2 regions of the Planosporangium spinosum genome follow, and region 1 is predicted to be linked to the other one. Evidence: riboswitches for the same ligand, from Rfam matches in the RefSeq annotation. Region 1 holds a riboswitch; the other holds the start of a gene.
The links. A riboswitch is a leader RNA that binds a small molecule or an ion and turns the genes downstream of it on or off. The one in region 1 is predicted to bind thiamine pyrophosphate.
Positions count from the first base shown of each region.

Region 2: it holds a riboswitch for thiamine pyrophosphate, as region 1 does, so the genes downstream of both, thiE (thiamine phosphate synthase) here and ACNTMW_RS22360 (ECF transporter S component) in region 1, are expected to answer to the same signal.

Region 1 covers NZ_JBLYUB010000017.1:140,734-150,549, forward strand. Annotated here, with positions in the region: gene recO (DNA repair protein RecO) at 1-437, shown strand, start outside; partial or broken gene ACNTMW_RS22330 (isoprenyl transferase) at 437-1,222, shown strand; gene ACNTMW_RS22335 (hypothetical protein) at 1,337-1,903, opposite strand; gene ACNTMW_RS22340 (PHP domain-containing protein) at 1,903-3,603, opposite strand; gene ACNTMW_RS22345 (hypothetical protein) at 3,808-4,068, opposite strand; gene ACNTMW_RS22350 (energy-coupling factor transporter transmembrane component T family protein) at 4,258-5,055, opposite strand; gene ACNTMW_RS22355 (ABC transporter ATP-binding protein) at 5,052-6,515, opposite strand; gene ACNTMW_RS22360 (ECF transporter S component) at 6,512-7,084, opposite strand; TPP riboswitch at 7,162-7,265, opposite strand; gene ACNTMW_RS22365 (permease) at 7,604-8,602, shown strand; gene ACNTMW_RS22370 (TIGR03943 family putative permease subunit) at 8,599-9,330, shown strand; gene ACNTMW_RS22375 (alpha/beta fold hydrolase) at 9,340-9,816, shown strand, end outside.
Region 2 covers NZ_JBLYUB010000007.1:160,120-169,935, reverse strand. Annotated here, with positions in the region: gene thiC (phosphomethylpyrimidine synthase ThiC) at 1-236, opposite strand, end outside; gene thiD (bifunctional hydroxymethylpyrimidine kinase/phosphomethylpyrimidine kinase) at 233-1,024, opposite strand; gene ACNTMW_RS12315 (thiamine phosphate synthase) at 1,021-1,584, opposite strand; gene ACNTMW_RS12310 (thiazole synthase) at 1,578-2,345, opposite strand; gene thiS (sulfur carrier protein ThiS) at 2,338-2,538, opposite strand; gene thiO (glycine oxidase ThiO) at 2,529-3,581, opposite strand; gene thiE (thiamine phosphate synthase) at 3,578-4,195, opposite strand; TPP riboswitch at 4,189-4,299, opposite strand; gene ACNTMW_RS12290 (aldo/keto reductase) at 4,386-5,366, shown strand; gene ACNTMW_RS12285 (error-prone DNA polymerase) at 5,456-8,776, opposite strand; gene ACNTMW_RS12280 (DNA polymerase Y family protein) at 8,873-9,816, opposite strand, start outside.

The DNA.
Region 1 (9,816 bases):
TGCGGGCGCTGGCGGCCGGCGAGCACACGGTGTCGCTGGTGCTCGACGCGTACCTGCTGCGCGCCGCCGCGATCGCCGGCTGGGCACCGGCGCTGCGCGAGTGCGCGGTCTGCGGCACCAAGGGCGCGCACCGGGCATTCTCCGTACCGGCGGGGGGCTGTGTCTGCCCGGACTGCCGCCCGCCCGGCGCGGCCCGCCCGGCGCCGGCGACGCTGGCCCTGATGGCGGCCCTCGCCGAGGGCGACTGGGCGGTCGCCGACGCCAGCGAGGCGGGGCCGCGCAATGAGGCCAGCGGCCTGATCGCCGCGCATCTGCAGTGGCACCTGGAGCGCGGACTACGCTCGCTGCCGCTGGTCGACCGGACCGTGGACCGGGCCGTCGACCGCACCGACCGGGCCGACCGGACCGTTGACCGTATTGGAAAGGACCGCGCGTGATCCGCCGCCCCACCTACCGTCCCCCCACGCCGCACGCGTCCGGGGCGCGCCCGCCGGCGCTGCCGGCCGAGGCCGTACCGCAGCACGTGGCGATCATCATGGACGGCAACGGGCGCTGGGCGAAACAGCGCGGGCTGCCCCGTACCGCCGGCCACACCGCGGGCGAGGCGGCGATGTTCGACGTGGTGCAGGGCGCGCTGGAACTGGGCATCCGGCACGTGAGCATCTACGCGTTCTCCACCGAGAACTGGAAGCGCTCGCCGGACGAGGTGCGCTTCCTCATGGGCTTCAAGCGGGAGACGTTGCGCAACCGCCGGGACGCGTTCAACGAGATGGGCGTACGGGTCCGCTGGGCGGGCCGGCGGCCGCGGCTGTGGCGCAGCGTCATCGCCGAGTTGGAGGAGGCCGAGCGGCTCACCCGGCACAACGACAAGCTGACGCTGACGATGTGCGTCAACTACGGCGGCCGGGCCGAGATCGCCGACGCGGCCGCGAAGCTGGCCGCCGACGTGGCGGCCGGCCGGATCAAGCCGGACAAGATCACTGAGAAGACGTTCGCGCGGTACCTGGACGAGCCGGACATGCCCGACGTGGACCTGCTGCTGCGCTCCTCGGGCGAGCAGCGCATCTCCAACTTCCTGATCTGGCAGTCGGCGTACGCCGAGTTCGTCTCGCTGGACACCCTGTGGCCCGACTTCGACCGGCGCCACCTGTGGTACGCCTGCGAGCTGTACGCGCAGCGCGACCGCCGATTCGGCGGCGCGATCCCGAACCCGGTGGCACCCGAGGCGGCCACGATCGACGCAACGGCCGGCACGTTGTGGTCTCAGGTATCCCCGGAGACCACAACGTCCGGGACGTTGTGACGTTTCTGGGCCGGTGATGACAGGCGGGCGCGGTCAGCGGTCGGCGCAGCAGGGCGTCGGGTTGCGCAGCTCGAACGGCGCCAGGGTGCCTTCCGGCGCCGGCCGGGTCACCAGCGTCAACCGTCCGTCCCGCCACACCGGACGGACATAGTCCAGCGTGTGCAGGACCGTTTCCGGCGCGGCCTCGACGCCGCCGAGCATGACGACGCGTTCGATGGCGCTGCGCCCGATCACCTCGCCGACGGGAAGGCTGCCGGTGAGCAGCTCGACCCCGGGGTAATGGACGGCCCGGCCGCCGGTACGGGCGGTGTGCTCGGCAGCCGCCCGCCGCGCCCCGGCGGTGCCCACCGCGTCCGGCGGCCACGGATCCTGCGCGCCGGACGTGCCGAGCGGGGCGCCCGACCCGGGGACGGGGGCGGCGAACGACACCGCCACGTGCGGGTGCGGTTCGTACACGAGGTGGGTGCACGCGATGAGCCCGGCCGGGTGGCCGAGCCGGTGCACGAGTTCGTGCAGCCAGTGCTCGGCCGCCTCGACGGAGTCGTGGCCCAGGTCGAGGCCGGCGACGCGGACCGCGTCGCCGGCGACGGTGAGCTCCATCAGTGCGTGAGCACCCAGAGCGGGTTGGTGTAGAACCACAGGTCCTTCCACGGGTCGGCGTCGCCGAGCACGTCGGCGGCCGGGCCGGCCGGGTCGACCGAGGCGCCCATCAGGCCGACCGCACTCCGGTTGCCGTCGGTACCGCGCAGCCGGAAGTACTTCGGTCCGTCCACCTTCGGCAGCCGGAACACGAACTCGCGCCCGTTGTCGTTCGCGGTCACCTCGAAGGACTTCACCACGCGGGTACGCTGCGTGGTGAACGTGTCCCGGTCGGCGACCGGGCCGGTGACCTCGCCCATGATGACGTCGATGCGACGCAGCTGCGGGACGAACTGCGCCCAGTTCGCCTCCTGCGGCAGCCAGATCCGGATCCGCAGCTCCACGTCCGAGCCGCGCTTGGCCTGCAGCATGCTGCCCAGTGTGCCCGGCCCCCCGCCGGCGCGCAGCGACACCTCGAGGCCGTCGAGGAGGCGGCCGTGGTCGACCCAGATCCTCCCGGCCCGGATGCCGTCCATCACCGCCGCGTACGAGCGGTTGACCGCGCCGACGTGGGTACGGCTGTAGTAGCCCGGCCAGAAGTCGCCGTTGCCGAGGTTGACCGCGCCCGAGTGCACCGGGTCGTTGTAGTAGCCGTTGGCGTTGAAGTCGCTGCCCGGACCGCGGGTGGCGGTGTCGCCGTAGACCGAGTGCGAATCCGAGTTCGCGGTGATCCACCAGGCCTTGCCCTCGGCGAGCAGGCTGTCCCACAGGCCGCCGACGGTGGCGGTCATCCAGTCGAAGCCGCCCCAGGTCACGTAGCTTTCCAGCGGGTACCCGGGGAACGAGTCCGGGCCCGGCTTGTTGTCGTAGTAGCCGCGTCCCGAGCCCGGGCCGAGCGGCGCCTTGATGCCGGCCGCCTGGTGGCCGGGCGCGCCCTCCATGCCGACGGCGATGCGCGGCTGGGCGTCGCGCCACCCCCGGATCTCGTGCGGCGAGTCGATGCCCTTGCGGGCCGGGTGGTTGGCCAGGAACAGCGCGTCCTGTACCCGCTTGCGCTTGACGGCGTCGGCGAGGAAGTTGACGCCGGCGATGGCGAGGGCCTCGTTGGCCGGGGTGGAACCGGACGCCTTCTTCACCGTCCCGTCGAAGGAGTTCTCGAACTCCTTGAGCACCGCGACCTCGTCCTTACCGGGGTGCACGAAGACGGTGCCGTGCTCGGCGGCCGGGATGTTCCACTCCAGACCCTGGAAGACGAGCATGTCCTTATGCGCGTCGCGGGCGCGGCGGATGTCGGGGTTGACCTTCTCCACGCCGATCTTGGCGTGCTGGTCGCTGCCGTGGTCGGTGATGACCATCCAGTCCAGACCGTTCGCGCTCGCCTGCCGTACATGGTCCGAGACGCGGTACTGCGCGTCCGAGCTGTACTGGGTGTGGATGTGGTGGTCTCCGGCGAGCCACAGGTAACCGCCGCGGCTGTCACCGCGCTCGCCGGCGTTACCCTGCGCGTGCGCGGCCCGCGCTCCGCCGAGCGCGCCGGCCACGCTCCCGCCGAACGCGCCGGCCGCCGCCGCACCGGCACCCAGGACACCGGCCCGGCGCAGGAAGCCGCGCCGCGACACCTCGGCGGGGGACAGGTCGCTGTCGGGGATGGACATATCGAGTACCGGGGGAACCTCACCCGGTACGTCGTGGTCGTGGGGGTGCGGGTGGCTGTGTCCCATCGCTGTTGCTCCGTTCGGCCGTAGCGCGTGATCACGCGCGACTCACGCCGGAATCTGGCGGAGGTCGGCGAACGGAAGGTGGCAACGGCGCGGGTGCGGTGTGAACAGCCGACGACGTATGCGCACGCATGCATCGGACGGGTGGGGCGGGCCCGATCGGGCTACCCGGAACGGGGTACACGGTACCGCCGCGACCGGGTCGGCTCAGCGCCCGTTGTCCGGGTCGAGGGCGTCGAGGATGAGGCGGTTGCGACGGGCCTGGCTGAGCTGGTAGTCGACCTGCTCGTGCAGCCACCGGGCGAACTCGTCGTAGATGTTGTCGACGTTCAGCCCCCGCTCGACGGACTCGCGGTACTCGTGGCGGGTCAGCGTGATCTGGATGTCGGACAGCGCCTCGACGATCTCGCAGTAGGCGCGGTGCGTGGGGGACTCGTAGTGAGGCGGCGGCGTGTCCAGGCGGTTCATCGGCGTGCTCGCGCTCCTCGCAGGGATCGGGCCGGCCAGCGTGCCGGGGTCCGGGTGTCTTCGTCGGAACACCGGTGGTATCGACGGCGAAGCGGCGGCCTTGAGCGGCCCGGACCCCGCCTCACCCGATGAGGTGACGCGGGCCGACCCGCGCCCGACGGGGACACGTCGCATCCGATGGGGCGCGCCTCACCCGATGAGGCGGAACGTACCGGTGGCGACGCTGGCGCCGATCGCGACCGCCGCGAGCCCCACCGCGCCCACGACCAGGGCGGCGTCGGCCGCGGTGAACCGCTGCGGACGGGCCACCGTCCGGGTGGTGCCCGCGTCGAACCCGCGCGCGTCCATCGCGGTCGCGAGCCGGGTACCGCGCCGGATCGCGCCCACGAGCAGCGCGAACATGGTGGAGGCGAACAGCCGGGCGCGGGCGACCGGGTTGCGGCCGGCGTCGATGCCGCGGGCCCGCCGGGCGAGGGTCAGCATCTCCCACTCGCCGGCGAGCAGCGGCAGCAACCGGAACGCGGCCAGCGCGCCGATCGCGAACCGGGGCGGTACGCGTACCTGCTGGACGAGCGAGTCGGCCAGGTCGGTCGGGTCGGTGGTGGCGAACACGACGAGACCGGGCAGCGCGACGGCGAAGATCCGCAGCGCCAGGCCGAGGGCCGCCGCGAGGCTGCCCGTGGTCACGTCGAGCGGCCCGACCGCCAGCAGCGCCGCCCCACCGCGTTCGGTGGTGAAGGCGAGCGTGAACGCGAAGACGACCAGCGCGCTCGCCAGCAGCGGCCAGGCCCGGCGGGCCAGGGCCCGGTACCGGATGCCGAACAGCGGTACCGCCGCGAGTTCGAGCCCGATCGCGACGGCCGGGGTCACCGGGTCGACCGAGGCCAGCAGGATGAACGTGAGCAGCGCGCTGGCGGCCAGCTTCGCGGTCGGGTTGCGCCGGGCCAGCGGCGCGCCGGGCGCGGCCAGCGGTTCGAGCAGCCTCACGCCGGCCTCCCTTCCGTGATCACGGAACGTCGTCCGTCCCGGGACACGGAGCAATTTCCGTGATCATGGGAGAGGAGGAAGTGGCGGTCAGCCAGCGCTTCGACCAGGTCCTCGTCGTGGGTGACCGTCACGATGCCCCGCCCCTCGTCGCGCAGGCGGGCCAGCAGGTCCACCAGCTCCCGCCAGGTCCGCAGATCCTGGCCGAACGTCGGCTCGTCGAGGATGAGCACGTCCGGAGCCGTGGCCAGGGCCGTCGCCACGCTGAGCCGGCGCTGCTCGCCGCCGGAGAGGGTGTACGGGTTGGCCGCCGCGAGCCGGTCCAGGCCCAGCCGGGTCAGCAGCTCGTCGACGACCGGCGCCGGGTCCAGACCCACCCGCCGCGGGCCGAGGGCCAGCTCGTCGCGTACCCGGTTGGTGACGAACTGGTGCTCGGGGTTCTGGAACACCGAACCGATCCGGCGGGCCAGGGTCGCGGCCCGCCAGCGGTGCGGCGGCACCGCCGGCTCGGCCCGCGCGGTCACCCGGCCGGCGGTCGGCCGCAGCAGGCCGCCGAGCAGCAGCGCGAGGGTCGACTTGCCCGCGCCGTTGGCGCCGCGGACGGCCAGCACCTCACCCTCGCGTACCTCGATGTCCACGCCGGACAGTGCCGGCCGGTCGGCGCCGGGGTGGCGCAGCGCCAGCCGGTCGGCGGTCAGCAGCGCCGCGCCGGGGGACCCGGCCGCCCGCCGCCGCGCCGGCCGCACGCCGGGTACCCACACGCCCTGCGCGGCCAGCGTGGCGCCGTGTTCGGCGAAGACCTTCTCCGGCACGCCGTCGGCGGCCACCCCGCCGCCGGGGGACAGGACGACGACCCGGTCGACGAGCGGTACGACGTCGGCGACCCGGTGTTCGACCAGGACCACCGTCGGCTCGACGGCCCGCAGGGCGTCGCGGACCTGCGCCGCGCCGGCCGGGTCGAGGTTGGCGGTCGGCTCGTCGAGCAGCAGCAGTCCGGGGCCGGGTGCCAGGACCCCGGCGAGGGCCAGTCGCTGCTGCTCGCCGCCGGACAGTGCGTCGGTGCGGCGGTCGCGGGGGTACGGGAACCCGACCAGGCCGAGGGCCGCATCGACCCTCGGCCAGATCCCGGCGGCCGGCACGCCCCGGTTCTCCAGGCCGAACGCCACGTCGTCGCCGGCGCGGGCCATGACCAGCTGGGTCTGCGGATCCTGGAACAGGATGCCGACCCGGTCGCGGGTCGCGCGGGCGTCCCGGCCGTCGACGAGTACCTCGCCCTCCTGCTCGCCGGAGTCGTGCGCGAGCAGGCCGGCGGCCGCGGCGAGCAGGGTGCTCTTGCCCGCCCCGGACGGGCCGAGCAGCAGTACCCGCTCGCCGTGCTCGACGCGCAGGTCGACGCCGCGGATCGCCCACGCCTTGCGGCCGGCGTGCCGCCAGCCGAAGCCGCGGAGTTCCAGAGTGCTCAGATCGCGGCCCGTTCCCGTCCGGAGGGGAACCGGTCCAGCGCACCGGTCTGCGCGAGCGCCCGGGTCAGCGCCCAGCCGCCGGCGCCGGCCACGACCGCCGAGCCGACCGCGGCCAGCGCGATGTACGGCAGCCGGAAGGTCGCCCACGAGTAGCCCGGGTACCACACGATCACGTCGAAGGCGGTCGCGGCCACCCCCGCCGCCGCACCGGCGACGAGCGCGGTGAGCAGGCCGAACGACCGGTACAGCAGCGCGAGGAAGACCAGCTCCGCGCCGAGACCTTCGAGCAGCCCCTGCGGGATGACCGTCCACCCCCACGAGTTGCCCAGCAGCGCCGAGACGATCGCGGCGACCAGTTCGGTGTAGGTGGCCGCGCCGGGCTTGCGGATGACCAGCGCGCCGAGCACGGCGGGGACCAGCCAGACGCCGTACAGCAGCGCCCGGCCGGGCAGCGGGAACGCCTCCGCCGGTCCGTTGTAGAGCAGCGCCCAGGCCCAGAAGACGACGCCGAAGGCGACCGCGATGACGGAGGCGACGACGACGTCGACGGTGCGCCATCGGTTGTTCATGTGGAACCTCCCAGTTCAATAGGGTGAACCAGGAGAAGACGCACGCCATGTCCCGCCGTCGGCGGGACATGGCGCTACGCGGAGCCTGACCGAACTTCCTGCGCTGGCATTACCCAGATCAGGTTCGAGGGTCTGCGGCGTGGCCGCACTCTCAGCGCTGTGCGCTCCCCTGTCGGATGTGAAGTTGTGGCATCGACAGTAGCAGTGGCCGCGATCTCCGGTAAGGGCCCGGGTGGCCCATCGAGGTATGTGGACCTGCCGTCATTGCCCTGCTGCGCCGGATGGTGGGCGGTACGCTGTCGGCGTCCGCTCCCCGCGACGGGAAGGAACGAACCAGTGGCAGCGCCCGACCGCACGCAGGCGCGGGAGCCGACCGCGCCGGCCGGCGCCGGAGAGGCCGATGCGGCCGGCGTCAAGGAGGCCGATGCGGCCGGCGTCAAGGAGGCCGATGCGGCCGGCGTCAAGGAGGCCGATGCGGCCGGCGTCAAGGAGGTCGATGCGGCCGGCGCCGCGGAGACCGTGACGACCGGCGCCGCGGAGGCGGCCGGTACCGGACGCCGCGGGCCGGCCCGCCGGGTCAGCTCCGTCGAGGTGCTCGCCGCCGTCCTGGTCCTCGTGGTCGTGTTCCGGGCACCGATCAGCCGCGCGCTGTCCGCGCCGGGCCTGCAGACCTGGACCACCATCTTCGTGTCGGTGTTGACCCAGGCAATGCCGTTCCTGGTGTTCGGCGTGGTGCTGTCGGCGGTGATCGCGGTGTTCGTGCCGGCGTCGTTCTTCGCCAAGGCACTGCCCCGGCACCCGGCCCTCGCCGTGCCGGTGGCGAGCGCGGCCGGGATGGTACTGCCCGGCTGCGAGTGCGGGTCGGTGCCGATCGCCGGCGCGCTGGTACGCCGCGGGGTCACCCCGGCGGCGGCGCTGGCGTTCCTGCTCGCCTCGCCCGCGATCAACCCGGTCGTGCTGGCCTCCACGGCGGTGGCGTTCCCCGGCCAGCCCCGTATGGTCGTCGCCCGGGCTCTGGCCAGCATGCTGACCGCCTGCGCCATGGGCTGGCTGTGGCTGCGGCTGGGCCGCACGGAGTGGATCAGGCTGCCGCACCGGCCGGAACTCGACGGCATGGGCAAGCCGGCCGCGTTCTGGGCGGCGGCCCGCCACGACGTCATGCACGCCGGTGGCTACCTGGTGCTCGGCGCGATGGCCGCCGCCACGATCAACGTGCTCGTGCCGCAGCAGTGGATGCGTACGCTCGGCGACAACCCCGTGCTCGGGGTGCTCACCCTGGCGGTGCTCGCCGTGGTGCTGTCGATCTGCTCGGAGGCGGACGCGTTCGTCGCGGCGTCGCTGCGCGAGTTCTCGACCACGGCGAAGCTGGCGTTCCTGGTGGTCGGGCCGATGATCGACCTGAAGCTGTTCGCGATGCAGGCGGGCATGTTCGGCCGCCGGTTCGCCACCCGGTTCGCGCCGGCGACGTTCGTACTCGCGATCGTGGTGTCCGTCCTCGTGGGGGTGGTCCTGCTGTGAACCGTCAGGCCCAGGCCGTGGTGCTGCTCCTGGTCGGCGGCGCCGTACTGCGCAGCAGCCTCACCGACCTGTACCTGCGCTACGTCAAGCAGGGGCTGCGCCCGTTCCTGATCGCCGCCGGCGCGCTGCTCGTCGTCGCGGCGGTCATGACACTGTGGTACGAGTTCCGCGGCGGTCGGGCCGCGCACGACCACGAGGGGCACCCCCAGGGCGACGACGGGCACTCGCACGCGCACGGTCCGTGGGTGGCGTGGCTGCTGATCCTGCCGGTGTTCGCCCTGCTGCTGGTCTCGCCGCCGGCCCTCGGCTCGTACGCGGCGAGCCGCAACGGCACCGCGCTGCAACAGGTCTCGGACTTCCCGCCGCTGCCCGCGGGTGACCCGGTGAAGATCAGCGTGCTGGACTACGCCAGCCGGGCGGTGTTCGACGGCGGCCGGTCGATCGGCGACCGGACGGTCCGCCTCACCGGCTTCGTCGTCACCGGTGGCGAGGGTGGTCCGTACCTGGCGCGCATGGTGCTCAGCTGCTGCGCCGCCGACGCCCGCCCGGTCAAGGTGGCGCTGACCGGCGAGGTACCCGCCGGCCTCAAGGCCGACAGTTGGATCGAGGTGACCGGCCGGTACACCGCGAAGACGGTCAAGGACGCCGTCAACGGCGAGACCATCCCGTACCTCGAGGTGATCGACCTCGCGCCGGTGGCCGCGCCGAACGAACAGTACGAGTCGTAGGCGGCGGGCGTGCAGGTCGCCGCCCGGGGACTGGCGTTCGAGGTGACCGTCGGCGGCCCGGCCGGCGGCACCCCGGTCCTGCTGCTGCACGGGTTCCCGCAGAACGGACAGATGTGGCGCGCGATGTCGCCGGGGCTGCACGCCGCCGGCCTGCGCACGATCGCGCCCGACCAGCGCGGGTACTCGCCGGGCGCGCGCCCGCCGGACGTCGCCGCGTACGCGCTGGGCGAGTGCGTGGCCGACGCGGTCGCGATCCTGGACGCGTTCGGCGTGGACCGCGCCCACGTCGTCGGCCACGACTGGGGCGCCGCCGTCGGCTGGGGCCTGGCCGCCCGGTTCCCCGAGCGGGTGGCCACGCTGACCGCGCTGTCGGTGCCGCACCCGCGGGCCCTCGGCCGGGCCCTGCTCACCAGCCTCGACCAGCTACGCCGGTCGCGGTACATCCTGTTCTTCCGGCGCGCCGGCCGGGCCGAGGAGGTGCTGCTG
Region 2 (9,816 bases), on a different contig from region 1:
GCGGCGCGGCGCACGGTCTGCCCGGCGGCGGCGGTCCCGCGGGCCGACTCACTGATCACGTCGCCGCGCTCGGCGATCCAGTGCGCCCGTAGCTCGGGCAGGCCGACCGACGGGTCGCTGCCGGGACCGGACGTGTCGTAGAGCCGTACCGGCGGGTTGTCGCCGGTCAGCTTCACCTCGGCGAACGGCACCCGCAGATCGGGCCGCGAACCGGAGACGTAGACCTTGTGCCTCATGAGAGTGCCTCCCAGGACAGTGGGCCGTGCCCCTCGCCGAGCCGCCAGCCGGCGGACCCGCGCAGGGCGCGATGGACGTAGGACTTGGCACCGTGCAGCGCCGCCCGCACGTCGTCGCCCCGGCTCAACCGGGCGGCGGTGGCGGCGGCGAAGGTGCAGCCGGTGCCGTGGTTGTTGGCGGTGTCGACCCACGGCGCGCGCAGGATCTCGACCTCACCGGCGTGCCAGACGACGTCAACGGCCTCTCCGCCGCCGTCCAGGTGGCCGCCCTTGACGATCACCCACTCCGGGCCGGCCCCACCGAGTTCGCGGGCGGCGGCGACGGCGTCGTCGACGCTGGTGATGTCGCGTCCGACCAGGACTCCGGCCTCCCGCGAGTTCGGCGTCACCACGATCGCCACCGGGAAGAGCTCGTCGAGGTACGCGACCCGCGCCGCCCCGTCGAACAACGGATCACCGGCCGACGAGACCAGTACCGGGTCGACCACCAGCTGCGGCAGTCTCCGGGCCCAGCGGGCCACCACGTGGACGATCTCGACCGTCGCGAGCATGCCGGTCTTGACCGCGGCGACGGGCAGGTCGTCGAGTACGGCGGACAGTTGCTCGGCCACGAAGTCCGGCTCGGTCGCCCGCACCCCGCGTACCTTCGTGGTGTTCTGCGCGGTGAGTGCGGTGATCACGCTGGTACCGAAGACGCCGTGCGCCGCGAACGTCTTCAGGTCGGCCTGGATCCCGGCACCGCCGCCGGAGTCCGAGCCGGCGATGGTGAGCGCGACGGGCGGGTTCACGGCAGCAGCTCCTTCACGACCGCGGCCGGGTCGTCCGCGCGCATCACCGCGCCCATCACGGCCACCCCGGCAGCCCCGGCGGCCCGACACGCGGCGGCCCGCTCGCCGGAATCGACGCCGCCCAGGGCGTACACCGGCAGGCCGGCCCCGGCGCACAGCTCGCGCAGCTTCGTCAGGCCGAGCGGCGGACCGTAGCCGGGCTTACTCGCCGTCGGGTAGACCGGCGAGATCGTGGCGTACGAGCAGCCCTCGGCGGCGGCGCCGGCCAGCTCGTTCGCGTCGTGGCAGCTGCGGCCGATCAGCCCGCGCGCTGCCGCCGGCCACGGGTCGGCGGCAGCGAGATGCCGGCCGTCGGGGCCGGGTACGCGGCCGGCGAGCAGCAATCTCCCCCCGACGTTCGCCAGCAGCGGCTGCAAGCGCGCCGCGAGCACCGCCCGCTCGTCGTCGGGCAGGTCCTTCTCCCGCAGCACCACCGTCCGCGCGCCGCCGCCGACCGCCGCCGCGATCACCTCGAGCAGCGGGCGGCGGGCCTGACGGCGGTCGGTGAAGACGATCACCACGTGGGCATCCCCTCGAAGGGGCTGGACGCGGTGGCGTGCAGCCGCCGCGCGATCCGCCCGGCCCGGTACGCCAGCCGCCCGGCGATCACCGCGTGGCGCATCGCCGCCGCCATCTCCCCCGGCCGCTCGGCGCGGGTCACCGCCGACGCGAGCAGCACGCCGTCACAGCCCAGCTCCATCGCGAGCGCCGCGTCCGAGGCCGTGCCGATCCCGGCGTCCAGGATCACGGGTACGCTCACCGCCTCCCTGATCAGCGCGATGTTGTACGGGTTGCGGATGCCCATGCCGGAGCCGATCGGCGCGCCGAGCGGCATCACGGCCGCGCACCCGACGTCGGCCAGCCGGCGGGCCAGTACCGGGTCGTCGGTGGTGTACGGCAGGACGGTGAACCCGTCGTCGACCAGGGTCTGCGCCGCGCTCACCAGTTCGACCGCGTCCGGCAGCAGGGTGTCGGAGTCGCCGATGACCTCGAGCTTCACCCAGCTCGTCGCGAAGGCCTCACGCGCCAGGTGGGCCAGCTTGACCGCCTCGGCGGCGGTGTAGCAGCCGGCGGTGTTCGGCAGGATCCGCACCCCGGCCTTGTCCAGGACGTCCAGCAGGGTGCCGGGGGCGGTCGGGTCGATGCGGCGCAGCGCCACGGTGACGAGCACGGTTCCGCTCTCCCGGATCGCCTCCTCCAGTACCGCGTGGTTGGTCGCACCGCCGGTGCCGAGGATGAGCCGGGAGTCCAGCTCCTCACCGGCGATCGTGAAGTTATCCACCTTGCACCGCCGTGAGGATCTCGACCGCGTCGCCTCTGCCGAGGGCCGTCGCGGCCCACACCGAGCGCGGCACCACCTCGCCGTTGACCGCCACGGCGACGCCGGTCTCCCGGTTGGTCAGCTCGCTGACCAGGTCGGCGACGCTGGTCGGACCGCTCAGGGTCCGGTGCTCGCCGTTGACTGTCAGGTCCACAGCGCCTCCCTGTCCGGGGTGAAGGGCTTGATCTCCTGCGGCGGCACGCCGGTGACGGCGAGGTCCGCGACCAGGTCGGCCGTGACGGGCGTGAGCAGGACACCGTTGCGGTAATGGCCGGCGGCCACGATGACGTGGTCTTTCAGGACCCCGAGAATCGGGGCGTTGTCCGGGGTGCCGGGCCGCAGCCCGGCCAGGATCTCGGTGATCGGGTACTCGGCGACCTCGGGCAGCAGCTCGGCCGCGGGGCGCAGCAGGTCGAGCACGCCACCGGCGGTCACGGTCGTGTCTGCGCCGCGCTCCTCCTCGGTCGCCCCGATCACCAGCTCCCCGTCGTGGCGCGGCACCAGGTAGACCGGGCGGCTGCGGGCGTACCCGCGGATGACGTGCCGGACCGGCGGGGCCGGCGCTCTCAGCCGTACGGTCTGCCCCTTGACCGGGCGGACCGGCAGGCCGGTGAGGGCCGTCGTGCCGATCCCCGCGGCGACCACGACGCGGTCCGCGTCCAGGTTGGCCAGGTCGGTGACGTTCTGCCGCACGATCCGGTCCTCGCCGACGGCCTGCCGCAGCGCGGTGCGCAACCGGCGCGGATCCACCTGCCGGTCCTGGGGCGCATAGGCACCGCCGCGTACCCGGGGCGACAGCAGGGGCTCGCGTTCGCGCAGTTCCCGCGCGGTCAGGGGGTGCACCGGCTGGCCGGCCCGCTGGTACCACCCGGCGAGGCGGCGTACTTCGCGCAGGTCGTCGCCGGTGAGCGCGACGATCAGCGTGCCCTCGTCGCGGTAGCCCAGCTCGACACCGGTGGCCTTCTCCAGCTCGGCGGCGAAGCCGGGCCAGCGCCGGTTGGAGTCGACCAGGAGGCCCTGCAGCTCCTCCTCGCCGGCCTGGATCTCGTTGGTCGGGGCGAGCATGCCCGCGGCCACGGTGGACGCCGCGTCCCCGCCGGCGTCGTACACGGTGACGTCGAGGCCGCGCTGCACGCAGCGCCACGCGATGCCGAGCCCGATGATCCCGGCGCCGACGACAGCGACCCGCGTGGTCATCGGAGTGCCTCCAGCAGTTCGAGGGTCGCCTTGCCGGGGTCACCGGCCTCGCTGACAGCGCCGACGACCGCGACGCCGTGGGCGCCGGTGGCGGTCAGCTCGGGGACCCTGGCCGCTGTGACGCCACCGATCGCGATCACCGGTACGGTCACCGCCCGCGCGACGGCGGCGATGCCCGCCGGGCCGATCGGGTCGGGCAGACCATCCTTGGTACGCGTGGCGTAGGCGGGACCCACGCCGAGATAGCCGGCGCCGTCGCGTACCGCCTGCCGTGCGGTCTCCGGGTCGCGGGCGGTCGCGCCGAGGACGGCGCCCGGCCCGAGGATCCGGCGGGCCGCCGCCACGGGCAGGTCGTCCGCTCCCACGTGCCCGCCGTCCGCCCCGGCGGCGAGCGCCACGTGCAGCCGGTCGTTGACCAGGCACATCGCGCCGCTTTCCCGGCACATCGCGAGGATCCGGACGGTCAGCTCGTACGCGTCCCGGTCCGTGGCGTCGTCGGAGACCCGTACCTGAACGGTGTCGGCGCCGGCCGCCAGCCCGGCGGCGACGACGGCGAGCGCGTCACGGCCCGGCCGGGTGTCGGTGATCAGGTGCAGCCGCCCGATAGGGGGCATCCATCCTCCCTCCCTGCGCCGGCATGACCCGGATCAGGTTCGACGGTCGGGGGCTCACAGCCCCCCTCTCAGCCCGGTGACACCGGACTCCCGTGGGTTGTTGCTCAGTGGTTGACCCTAGCGACGTACCGGGATCGACACAACGCCGGGCGGGGTCGCCGCCGGATCGCCACCGCGTAAAGATCGAGCCATGGAGTACTCGCGACTTGGCTCGACCGGCCTGAAGGTCTCCCGGATCTGCCTCGGCATGATGAGCTACGGCGACCCCGCCCGGCGGGAATGGATACTTCCTGAGGATGCCGCCGAACCGATCGTGCGCCACGCGGTCGAGGCCGGGATCACCTTCTTCGACACCGCCGACATGTACTCGCTCGGCGTCAGCGAGGAGGTCACCGGGCGATTGCTGTCGAAGCTCTTCCGTAACCGTGACGACTACGTCCTCGCCACCAAGGTCTTCGGCCCGATGGGGCCGGGCCCCAACCAGCGGGGCCTGTCCCGCAAGCACATCATGGCCGGCATCGACGACTCGCTGCGGCGGCTCGGTACCGACTACGTCGACCTGTACCAGATCCACCGCTTCGACCCGGAGGCCCCGGTCGAGGAGACGATGGAGGCGCTGCACGACGTCGTACGCGCCGGCAAGGCCCGCTACATCGGCGCGTCCAGCATGTACGCCTGGCAGTTCGCGAAGATGCAGTACACCGCGGACCTGCGGGGCTGGACCCGGTTCGTGTCCATGCAGAACCACTACAACCTGGTGTACCGCGAGGAGGAGCGGGAGATGATCCCGTTCTGCGCCGACCAGGGCGTCGGCCTGATCCCGTGGAGCCCGCTGGCGCGGGGGCTGCTCGCCGGTAACCGCGGCCCGGGCGGCGAGCGGCGCACGGTACGCGCCAACAACGACCAGGTCGCCGACAACCTGTACACCGACGACGACTTCGCGGTCGTGGATGCCGTCGTGGAGGTCGCCCAGGAGCGAGGCGTGAAACCGGCCCAGGTCGCGCTCGCCTGGCTGCTGTCCCGGCCCGGGGTCACCGCACCGATCATCGGGGCGACCAAGCTCCAGCACCTCGAGGACGCCCTCGGCGCGCTCGACGTGCACCTCACCGACGAGGAGATCAAGCGACTGGAGGCGCCGTACCGGCCGCACCCGATCCGCGGCCACTCCTGATCTCGCCGTCGACCCCACATCCATGATCACGGAGCATTTTCCATGCCAGAACACGGAAAATGCTCCGTGATCATGCGGTAACTGTCGAGTCAGCGGAAGTCCCGGGACCCCGGGCGTACCGGCAGGGTCAGCGGCGCCAGGTGGTCGGCGCGCAGGTTGACCACCCCTTCGACCCGTTCCAGGATCCCGCGCACCATGAGCGCGGGCGACGTCCGCGCGACCTTCCGGTACCGCTGCCACAGCCCCGGCGAGCAGGTCACGTTGAGCATGCCGGTCTCGTCTTCGAGATTGACGAACGTGACCCCACCGGCGGTCGCGGGGCGCTGCCGGTGGGTGACGATGCCGCCGACGTACACCCGCCGGCCGGGCTCGACCGTCCGCAGCCGGTCGATCGGCAGCGCGCCCAGGCGGTCCAGGACCGGCCGGGCGAACTGGGCGGGGTGCGCGTCCGGGGCGAGCCCGGTCGCCCACACGTCGGCGACCAGCCGCTCGACCGCGTCCATGCCGGGCAGCGTCGGCGCCTCGACGCCGGTGGCCGTCCCCGGCAACCGGCCGTCCCGCTCCTGCGCGGCGGCACCGGCCGCCCACAGCGCCTCCCGCCGGGTCAGCCCGAAGCAGGCGAACGCGTCCGCGGTGGCCAGGGCCTCCAGGTGGGCCGTGGTGAGTTCCGCCCGCCGGGCCAGGTCGACCAGGTCGCGGTAGGGGCCGCCGTCGGCGCGTCGCGCCTCGATCCGCTCGGCCACACCCGACCCGAGGGTACGCACGGAGGAAAGCCCCAGCCGGACCACCGGTCCGCCGCGGCCCCACTCGTGCGGCTCGGTCCCCGGGCTCTCGCCGTCGACCGGCGGCTCCAGCACGGCCGGCGCGTTGCTGGCGTTGACGTCCGGCCGCCGTACCGTCACCCCGTGCCGGCGCGCGTCGTCCACCAGGGACTGCGGCGAGTAGAACCCCATCGGCTGGGCGTTGAGCAGCGCCGCGCAGAACGCCGCCGGGTGGTACCGCTTGAGCCAGGCGCTGGCGTACACCAGGTAGGCGAAGCTCATCGCGTGGCTTTCCGGGAAGCCGTAGTTGGCGAACGCGGCGAGCTTGTGGTACAGGTCGTCGGCCAGCTCACCGGTGACGCCATTGGCCGCCATGCCCCGGTACAGCCGCTCCCGGACGGCCTCCATCCGCCCGGTCGACCGCTTGGCGCCCATCGCCCGGCGCAGTTCGTCGGACTCCTGCGGGGTGAACCCGGCCACGTCGATGGCCATCTGCATCAACTGCTCCTGGAACAGCGGCACCCCCAGCGTCTTGCGTAGCGCGTTCTCCAGCAGCGGGTGCGGCACCGTCGGTGGCTCCAGGCCGTTGGCTCGCCGGATGTACGGATGCACCGAGCCGCCCTGGATCGGGCCGGGTCGGATCAGCGCCACCTCGACGACCAGGTCGTAGAACTTTCTCGGCTTCAGCCGGGGCAGGGTGGCCATCTGGGCCCGGCTCTCCACCTGGAACACCCCGACCGAGTCGGCCCGGCAGAGCATGTCGTACACCTCGGGGTCGGTGAGGTCCATCGTGGACAGATCCCAGCGCAGGCCCACCATGTCGTACGCGTAGTGCAGCGCCGACAGCATGCCCAGTCCCAGCAGGTCGAACTTGACCAGCCCCACCGACGCGCAGTCGTCCTTGTCCCACTGCAGGACGGTGCGGTTCGCCATCCGGGCGTGCTCCACCGGGCACACCTCGATCACGGGCCGGTCGCAGATGACCATGCCGCCGGAGTGGATGCCCAGATGCCGGGGAAAGGTCAGCAACTCGTTCGCGTACTCGACGACCTGCGGCGGGATCCCCTCGTGCGCGGCCACCGAACCCCAGTGGTCGAGCTGCTTGCTCCACGCGTCCTGCTGGCCGGGCGAGTACCCGAACGCCCTGGCCATGTCGCGCACGGCCGATTTCGGCCGGTAGGAGATGACGTTGGCGACCTGGGCGGTGTGGCGACGGCCGTAGCGGCGGTACACCTCCTGGATGACCTCCTCACGCCGGTCGGACTCGATGTCGACGTCGATGTCGGGCGGCCCGTCGCGCTGCTCGGACAGGAACCGCTCGAACAGCAGCCCGTGCGCGACGGCGTCGACGTTGGTGATGCCCAGCGCGTAGCAGACCGCCGAGTTGGCTGCCGACCCCCGGCCCTGGCAGAAGATGTCGAGCCGGCGGCAGATCTCGACGATGTCGTAGACGATCAGGAAGTACCCGGGGAAGTCCAACTTCTCGATCATGTCCAGCTCGTACTCGAGCTGCTCGTACGCCTTGGGATACGCGCTGCGCGGGCCGTACCGGCGGGCCGCGCCCCGCATGGTCAGGTGGCGCAGCCAGCTCATCTCGGTGTGGCCCTCGCCCACGTCGTAGGCGGGCAGCCGAGGGGCGACCAGCTTGAGGTCGAAGGCCAGGTCGCGGCCGAACGCCGCGGCCCGTTCGACCGCGCCGGGGAACGCGGCGAAGCGCGCGGCCATCTCCGCACCGCTGCGCAGATACGCCGTACCGGCGGCGGGCAGCCAGCCCGCCATCTCGTCGAGGCTGCGCCGGGCCCGGACCGCGGCGAGCGCCATGGCGAGCCGCCGCCGCGCGGGGGTCGCGTAGTGCACGTTGTTGGTGGCGACTACCGGCAGCCCGGCCGTGTCGGCCAGTTCGGCGAGGACCTCGTTGCGCTCGTGGTCGTCCGGGTGGGCGTGGTCGGTCAGCTCGACGGCGACGTGCTCGGCACCGAACAGCGCGGTCAACCGGTCGAGCTCGGTGGCCGCCGCCTCGACGCCGCCGGCCAGCAGCGCCGCCGGGACGTGGCCCTTGCGGCAGCCGGTGAGCACGAGCACGTCGCCGCGCAACGCCGCCGCGACCTCGTCGAGGTCGTAGACCGGCCGCCCCTTCTCCCCTCCGCTCAGGTGCGCCTCGGAGATGACCCGCGACAGCTTCGCGTAGCCGGCCGGCCCCCGGGCGAGTACGAGCAGGTGCCGGCCGGCCGGATCGGGCTCTCCGTGCTGCGGGCCGGGCAGCCCCAGCGACAGCTCCGCCCCGAAGATCGTCCTGATGCCCAGTTCCCGGGCTGCCTCGGCGAAGCGCACCACGCCGTAGAACCCGTCGTGGTCGGTGATCGCCACCGCCTCCAGCCCCAGGCGGGCGGCCTGCTCGACCAGCTCCTCCGGGTGGCTGGCACCGTCGAGGAAGCTGAAGTTGGAGTGGCAGTGCAGCTCGGCGTAGGGGACCGCGCCCTCCGGTCGGTCGATCTCCACCGCGCGGTAGTGGTCCCGTTTCCGGCTCCAGGCCGGCGAGTCTCCGCCGTCGGGACCGTCGGCGAGCGGGTCCAGGACCGGCGGCATGCGCCGCCCGGACAGCACCCGCTCCATCCGCGACCACGGCACGTCCGGATTATTGAATCCCATGATCGTCACAACTTTCCGGAAGTTGTGGCCTCAGAGGGCCCCGATGACCACAACTTCCCGGAAGTTGAGGTGATCTTGTCAGTCAAAGTGATCGTGTCAGTCATAGACGGCCTCCAGCACCCACCGGCCACCGGCCAGCGCCAGCAGCAGCGCCCGGCCGTCGGCGAGCAGCATCTGGAACCGCACCCGCCGGTCGGCCTCGTCCGGCGCCCACCACCGCTCGTCGACCGGCCACGGGCCGGCCCAGCCCCACACCTCCACCGGACGGGCCTTCCCGACGGCGACCAGCGCCGGTTCGCCGGTCACGGCCAGCCGTCCGGTGACCCCGACGGGCGCGCCGTCGGCGGTGGTGACACTCACCGGTACCGGCTCGGGCAGGACCGTCGCCGGGGCGGGCGGCGGCAACCGGCCCGGCCACGGCTGCTCGCCCGTACCCGGCGCGACACGTTCGTCGCCCCACGGCACCAGCCGGACCCGGTCGGCCGCCGACCGCCCACCCCCGAGTTCCGCGGTGACGACGGCCTCCGGCCCGAGCAGCCCCTGCACCCGGGTCAGCGCGCGGTGCGCCCGGTCGCGCTCGGCGCCCGCCTCGCCCCACAACCCGAGTTGCAGGCCGGCGTGCTCGACCACCCCATCGGGTACGAGACGCAGCCGGGTCAGGGCCGCGGTGGGCACCGACCGCTTCCCCGCCGTGGTCAGCCAGCCGTCGAGCTGCCAGCGCACCCGGTCGGCGATACCGGCGGCGCTCAGCAGTCCGTCGTGGCGCCAGGTCCGGTACAACTCCTCGCCGTGGACGGTGAGCGCCTCGATCCCCAGGCGAGTGCAGGCCAGCCCGTGCGCGGCGAGGCGCTCGTACAGCCGCTCGGCGAGCGACCGGGCGGCGAACGCGGCGGCGTCGACCCGGTCGACCGGCTCGTCGAACGTCTGCGTCACGTCGAGGGCGGGGGGCGGTTGGCGGGGGGCGAGCGGCCGCTCGTCCCGCCCCGCGGCCAGCTGATGGGCGAGGGCACCGTCGAACCCGAACCGTGCGAGCACGTCGC